Regions from separate parts of the Streptomyces sp. NA04227 genome, predicted to be linked through region 3. Evidence: riboswitches for the same ligand, from Rfam matches in the RefSeq annotation. Region 3 holds a riboswitch; each other region holds the start of a gene.
The links. Region 3 has a riboswitch for cobalamin ahead of metE (5-methyltetrahydropteroyltriglutamate--homocysteine S-methyltransferase). Riboswitches for the same ligand answer to the same signal wherever they lie in the genome.
Positions count from the first base shown of each region.

Region 1: linked by a shared signal. The riboswitch ahead of HUT18_RS04755 (cobalamin biosynthesis protein) and the one ahead of metE (5-methyltetrahydropteroyltriglutamate--homocysteine S-methyltransferase) in region 3 are both predicted to bind cobalamin.
Region 2: linked by a shared signal. The riboswitch ahead of HUT18_RS10505 (ABC transporter substrate-binding protein) and the one ahead of metE (5-methyltetrahydropteroyltriglutamate--homocysteine S-methyltransferase) in region 3 are both predicted to bind cobalamin.

Region 1 covers NZ_CP054918.1:1,159,457-1,161,710, reverse strand. Annotated here, with positions in the region: gene HUT18_RS04755 (cobalamin biosynthesis protein) at 1-942, opposite strand, end outside; gene HUT18_RS04760 (cobyric acid synthase) at 1-1, opposite strand, end outside; cobalamin riboswitch at 1,126-1,282, opposite strand; gene HUT18_RS04750 (hypothetical protein) at 1,531-1,752, opposite strand; gene HUT18_RS04745 (inorganic phosphate transporter) at 1,763-2,254, opposite strand, start outside.
Region 2 covers NZ_CP054918.1:2,493,803-2,496,056, reverse strand. Annotated here, with positions in the region: gene HUT18_RS10515 (amino acid permease) at 1-430, shown strand, start outside; gene HUT18_RS10510 (Mov34/MPN/PAD-1 family protein) at 515-937, shown strand; cobalamin riboswitch at 976-1,095, shown strand; gene HUT18_RS10505 (ABC transporter substrate-binding protein) at 1,131-2,117, shown strand.
Region 3 covers NZ_CP054918.1:2,176,211-2,178,464, reverse strand. Annotated here, with positions in the region: gene metE (5-methyltetrahydropteroyltriglutamate--homocysteine S-methyltransferase) at 1-1,022, opposite strand, end outside; cobalamin riboswitch at 1,192-1,412, opposite strand; gene HUT18_RS09020 (cation-translocating P-type ATPase) at 1,512-2,254, opposite strand, start outside.

The sequences.
Region 1 (2,254 bases), 1.0 Mb from region 3:
TCGCACACCCTTCCGGCGGCGCAGCAGTCCGGCCACCGCGCACACTCCGAACGCCAGCGCCGTCACACGGCGCGAGAGCCGTACCGCCCGCGCGATGTCGGCCGGTCGTACGTCCCGGCCCTCGCCGTTGAGTACCGGCCGGTGCTCGACCCGGCCCGCGTAGGACAGCGTGCCGCCGAGACGGACGCCGAGCGCGCCCGCGAACGAGGCTTCCACGGGGCCCGCGTTGGGGCTCGGATGCCGCTGGGCGTCCTCGCGCCAGGCCCGCAGTGCCGCGCGCGGATCGTCTCCGGCGCACACGGCGAGTACGGCGGTGAGCCGCGCACCGGGCGCTCCGGCGAGGTCGTCGAGGCGGGCGGAGGCCCAGCCGAACCGCAGGTGCCGGGGGGACTTGTGACCGACCATCGCGTCCAGCGTGTTCACCGCGCGGAAGCCGAGCAGTCCGGGGACCCCGGCCAGGGCGCCCCAGACCAGGGCGCCCACCACCGCGTCCGAGGTGTTCTCGGCCACCGATTCCACGACGGCGCGGGCCAGGCCCGCCTCGTCGAGTGCCTGTGGATCGCGCCCGCACAGATGGGGCAGCCGGGCGCGGGCGGCGCTCACGTCGCCCGACTCCAGGGCGTCGCCGATCGCCTGCGCCTCACGGGCCAGCGAGGTGCCGCCGACCACGGCCCAGGTGGCGGTGGCCGTCAACGCCACGGCGCCCACGGGGAAGTTGCGCACCGCGCGCGCGGCGAGCGCTCCGGCGCCCACGGCGCCCGAGACGCACAGGGCGGTGTAGAGCGCGCCCCAGCCCCGGTGATCGCGCCACAACCCGCGTTCCACGGCGGTCGCCGCACGCCCGAACACGGCGACCGGATGGCCTCGGCGAGGATCGCCGAACATCAGGTCGCCGAGGAGTCCGGCGGCGGCGCCGCAAGCGAAGTCTCGCTCGGCACCCATGAGTTCAGACCGCCGATCCGCCCGCGGAACGGTGCGTGGGGGTGCTGCCGGGAGCGCGGGGCACCGAGCGGCGCGTGTGCGCGGGCGCTCGGTCCTCGGCATGGCAGGGTTCGACAGGCGGGCAGCCCGGCATCGTCACATGTCCTCACTCAGGGTCCGCGCCCTGGTTCGACGGGACGACGGGGAGAGTCTCCTGGCTCCCGGATCCGCGGTGTCCCCGGCCTTCCAACCCCCTGCGGGGGGGCGTGACTTCCGGTGTGGGGACCGCTCCCCGGTGACAGTGGCGGGACCGCGCCGGATTCGCACCGGCTTCCTCTCTTCCGCCGTACATTTCGGCTCCGGCAGTCCACCACGCGCCGCCACACCCGTCAACTGGCCGCTGACCTGGGCGGGGAGAGTGTGCCGATCCCCACAGTCCGCCTCCGCGCGCCGTGCCGAGGGGCGTGCGCGTCGCCCTGCGGGGCGCGTTGAAGTGGGGGCATTGCACACGGATACGCCGGTGCGCCGCGGGACCCGTTCGAGGTTCCGCGGCGCACCGGCGTACCGGTCGTTCGACGGTCCGCCCACGCGGGCGTACCGGCGGGCGGGTCAGGCGACGATGAGCTGGATTCCGTAGCCGACGGCCCCCACGCAGAGCGCGAAGCAGACACAGGCTCCGGTGGTGGCGAGCGCGGCGGACTCGCTCTGCGCCACGGCGGCTTCGCGCCGGGCCAGCGAGACGATGCCGAGGGTGAACACGCCGACCAGGGCGACGGTCACCACCAGGCTGACTCCGAAGACGGAACCGAGAGCGGCCCAGTCGATGTCCATACGGGGCTCCTCAGGCGCGGGCGGGCTCGGCCTGCGCCGGGCTCGTGGAGTTGGCGGTACCGGCGGTACCGGTGGGCGGCGGCGCGACGGCGGCGACCGCGGTGGTCACGACTCCGGCGGGCTCCTCGGCGCCGTCGACGTCGTTGACGTTGTGGTGGTCGACCGGGCGGCGGCGGGACAGCAGCCAGATGGCGGCGGAGCCCGCGACCAGGAGGACGCCGGTCAGCACGGTGCCCCAGTCGCCCTGCTCGGTCAGCAGCTGTGCACCGGCGGCGACGAGACCTGCGGCCGGGAGGGTCAGACCCCAGGCGATGAACATCCGGGTCGCGGTCGACCAGCGGACCACGCCGCCCTTGCGGCCCAGGCCCGCGCCCATCACGGCGCCGGAGCAGGACTGCGTGGTGGACAGCGAGAAGCCCAGGTGCGAGGAGGCGAGGATGACCGTCGCGGCGCTGGTCTGGGCGGCGAAGCCCTGCGGCGGAGCGAGGTCGGTCAGGCCCTT
Region 2 (2,254 bases), 320 kb from region 3:
GGCCGGCACCCCGCTGATCGGCACCACCTTCTCGGCGGCCCTGATGATGGTCGGCGTCTGGATCAACTACCAGTGGCCCGGCAAGGCCTTCGACTACGTCGTCTCCTTCGCCACCATCTCCGGTATGTGGGCCTGGATCATGATCCTGATCTGCCAGCTCCGCTACCGCGCCAAGGCCGACCGCGGCGAACTGCCCGCCTCCGAGTTCCGGGCGCCGGGCGCCCCGTGGACCAGCTGGTTCGCGCTGGCCTTCATCGCGATGGTCATCGTGATGATGGGCATCGACAAGGACTCGCGCATCTCGCTGTACTGCGCGCCGATCTGGGGCGCGATCATGCTCCTGTCGTACCTGGTCCTGCGCTCCCGCAACCCGCAGGGCACCGCCTTCCAGCGGACCGCCCAGAAGGCCGAGGCCGGCTCCCGCGACTGAGGTTCCGCCTCACCCGTTCCAGCATGTGGGCCACCCCGTATCGACCATCGATACGGGGTGGCCCACCCGCATATTCTGGGCGGCATGCTGACCCTCACCCAGGCCCTGTACGACCAGATCGTGGAACACGCCCGCAAGGACCACCCCGACGAGGCCTGCGGCGTCGTCGCCGGACCGGAGGGCACCGGCCGCCCCGAGCGCTTCGTACCCATGCTCAACGCCGCCCGCTCGCCCACCTTCTACGAGTTCGACTCCGGCGACCTGCTCAAGCTCTACCGCGAGATGGACGACCGGGACGAAGAGCCCGTGATCATCTACCACTCGCACACCTCGACCGAGGCCTACCCCTCCCGTACCGACATCTCGTACGCGAACGAGCCCGGCGCCCACTACGTCCTGGTCTCCACCGCCGACACCGACGGCCTCGGCGACTTCCAGTTCCGCTCCTTCCGGATCGTCGAGGGCGAGATCACCGAGGAAGAGGTGAAGGTCGTCACCGCGTACTGAAGAGGGGAGCGCCGGGGGCACGCCGAGGGGTGGCGGGCATACTGAGCAGCGACCCAGGGCGGCAGGCCCAGGAAGCCGGTGCGAGTCCGGCACGGTCCCGCCACTGTGACCCCGCCCCGCGGGGAAGCCAGGAACTGACCTGCCGCCTTCTTCCACTTACGCAGGGGACGCGGATCCCCTGGAGGAGGCCCCCATGGCCCGGCGCCCGCGCGCCCTCGCGCTCACCGCTGCCCTTCTGCTCCCCGCCGCACTCGGCGGCTGCTCCGACTCCGGCTCCGGGGACGGCGACGACCGGGCCCGGCAGCCCGGCTTCCCGTACACCGTCACCAACTGCGGCGTACGCACCACCTTCGAGGCGCCCCCCGAGCGGGCCGTCACCATGAACCAGCACGTCACCGAGATCATGCTGGCCCTCGGCCTGGAGAAGTCGATGGCGGGCACCGCCTACCTCGACGACAAGATCGCGCCCGCCTACCGCGCCGCGTACAAGAAGGTCCCGGTACTCGCCAAGGAGTACCCCGGCAAGGAGCAACTCCTCGCCGCCGACCCCGACTTCGTCTACGGCGGCTACGCCAGCGCCTTCGCCGCCAAGGACGGCCGGGCCCGCGACGACCTGCAGAAGTCCGGCATCGACACCCGCCTCAACACCGAGAACTGCACCAACGGCGCGGCCGGACTGGACGACCTGTACCGCGAAGTCGACGAGGTCGCCCGCACCTTCGGCGTCCCGGACCGGGCCAAGCGCTGGACCGAGCGGGCCCGCGCCACCGTCGCCGCCGCCGCGAAACACACCAAGGACACCCGCCCCGTCTCCGTCTTCGTCTACGACAGCGGCGACAAGACCGCCTTCACCGCGGGCGGCAAGGGCATCGGCAACGAGATCATCACCCGCGCCGGGGGCCGCAACGTCTTCGCCGACCTCGACAAGTCCTTCGGCGACGCCTCCTGGGAACAGGTCGTGGAACGGCGCCCCGAGACGATCGTCATCTACGACTACGGCTCGGTGAGCGTCGAACAGAAGAAGAAGCGCCTCCTGAACGACCCCGCCCTCAAGGACGTCCCGGCGATCAAGAACAAGCGCTTCGCCGTCATGCCCCTGTCGGACACCGTCCTCGGCGTCCGCGCCCCCGACGCCATCGCCCGCCTCGCCGCACAGCTCCACCCGGCGAACGGGCGATGAGCGTGGCGTCCGACGGGGGGCGCGGTACGGGGGATGCGGTGACGGGTCTTGCGGGCGGTACATGGGACCAAGCGTCCGGCCGGGAGCACCACACGGCGAACTCGGCGCCCGGCAAAGCCACTTCACCGGCGGGTGGC
Region 3 (2,254 bases):
GGGACGTGCAGCAGCGAGCAGGAGGCGGCGACATCCACATGGTCGGCCAGACCGAGCAAAGTGCCCAGTGTGGCAAGGGACTTGGACAGGTCGTTGATCCAGATGTTGCGGCCGTTCACGACACCGGCGACCAGCCGCTTGCCGGGCAGCCCGCCCACCGCGGCGAGGTCGTCGAGGTTGGCGGCGGCGGCCTCGGTGAAGTCCAGGGCGAGACCGTCGACCGGTGCCTTCGCCAGCACCGGCAGGGCCGCGCCCAGGCGGTCGAAGTAGGAGGCGACGAGCAGCTGGGGACGGTCGGTGAGGGTGCCCAGTTCACGGTAGGCGCGCCCGGCGGCGTTCAGTTCGGCCGGGCTCCGGTCCTGCGCCAGGGCGGGCTCGTCCAGTTGCACCCACCGCGCACCGGCCGCGCGCAGGTCGGCCAGGACCTCGGCGTACACGGGCAGCAGGCGGTCCAGGAGCGTGAGCGGGTCGAAGTCCTCGGCCACGCCGGGTGCGGGCTTGGCGAGCAGCAGATAGGTGACCGGGCCGACCAGGACCGGGCGGGCGGTGTGGCCCAGTTCCAGGGCCTCGGTCAGCTCCGCCACCTGCTTGCGGGAGTCGGTGCGAAAGCGGGTGTCCGGGCCCAGCTCCGGGACCAGATAGTGGTAGTTGGTGTCGAACCACTTGGTCATCTCCAGCGGTGCGACCCGCTGGGTGCCTCGCGCCATGGCGAAGTACCCGTCCAGTGCGTCCGCGTCGAGGGCCTCACGGTGCCGCTCGGGGATCGCGCCCACCATGACGGTGGTGTCCAGGACATGGTCGTAGTACGAGAAGTCGCCGGTCGGTACCTCGTCGATACCGGCCTCGGTCAGTTGCCGCCAGTTGGTGCGGCGCAGCTCGGCCGCGGTCGCCCGGAGGGCGTCGGCGCCGACGCGGCCCTTCCAGTAGCCCTCGATGGCCTTCTTCAGGTCCCGGTTGCCACCCTGGCGGGGGTAGCCGTACACGGTGGCGCGTGCCGCCGCGGCTGCGGACTTGGCTGTCACGGAGATCTCCTTCGCGAGACGAATCCCTGAGATCCCGGAGAACGGGACGAGAGCGCGAAGGGAGCAACAGACCGGACGGCCGGGACCCGCGCGGCGATAGCACGGTCGCTGTGTCCGATGTGTGCGCCGACCCGCCCTCGAGGTCACCGGGATGTCCGCGCACGGAAGGTTCCGCACGCGGGCAGTTGGCAGGTCTTCGGACTCACGGGCACGTCTCGCGGACACGAGACACCTACTGGCCGTCGCTTCCCAGGCCCTCCATGGACCCAGTGCGTATGACGGCGGTCGTTCCTGTTCACCGCTGCGGGGCAGTCCCGGATTCCCACCGGGTTCCCTCTTGCGACGCATCCCGTCTGGCGGACGGGGCGAACCTACTGCACCGGTCAGCCTAGAGGGGGTCCGGGCGCGGCGCAGGGGCGGGGCACCCAGCAGGGGCCGGTGACCTGCTCCGTAGCAGGTCACCGGCCCCGTGCGGAGGCGGGCAGCGGCTCAGCGCACCGGCTGGAAGCCCCGCAGGCGCAGGCTGTTGCCGACGACGAAGACGGAGGAGAAGGCCATCGCGGCCCCGGCGAGCATGGGGTTGAGGAGTCCGGCGGCGGCGAGCGGAAGCGCCGCGACGTTGTAGGCGAAGGCCCAGAAGAGGTTGCTCTGGATGGTGCCGAGGGTGCGCCGGGCGAGCCGGATGGCGTCGGCGGCGGCGCGCAGGTCGCCCCGTACCAGGGTGAGGTCGCCCGCCTCGATGGCCGCGTCGGTGCCGGTGCCCATGGCCAGGCCGAGGTCGGCCTGGGCGAGCGCGGCGGCGTCGTTGACCCCGTCGCCGACCATGGCGACGCTGCGGCCTTCGGCCTGGAGCCGCTTGACCACGTCGACCTTGTCCTGCGGCAGCACCTCGGCGATGACCTCCTCGATGCCGACCTCGGCGGCGACCGACTCGGCGACCGCCCGGTTGTCGCCGGTGAGCAGGATCGGGGTCAGCCCGAGGGCACGCAGGCGCCGGATGGCCTCGGGGCTCGACTCCTTGACGGCGTCGGCGACTTCGAGCACGGCACGGGCCTCGCCGTCCCAGGCGACCGCGATCGCGGAACGGCCCGCCTTTTCGGCACGCCGCTTCAACTCATTTAGTTCGGCGGGCAGTTCCATCGCCCACTCCACCAACAGGCCTTCGCGGCCCACGAGTACGGCGTGCCCGTCGACGATTCCCTGGACCCCGAGGCCGGGAATGTTGGCGAAGT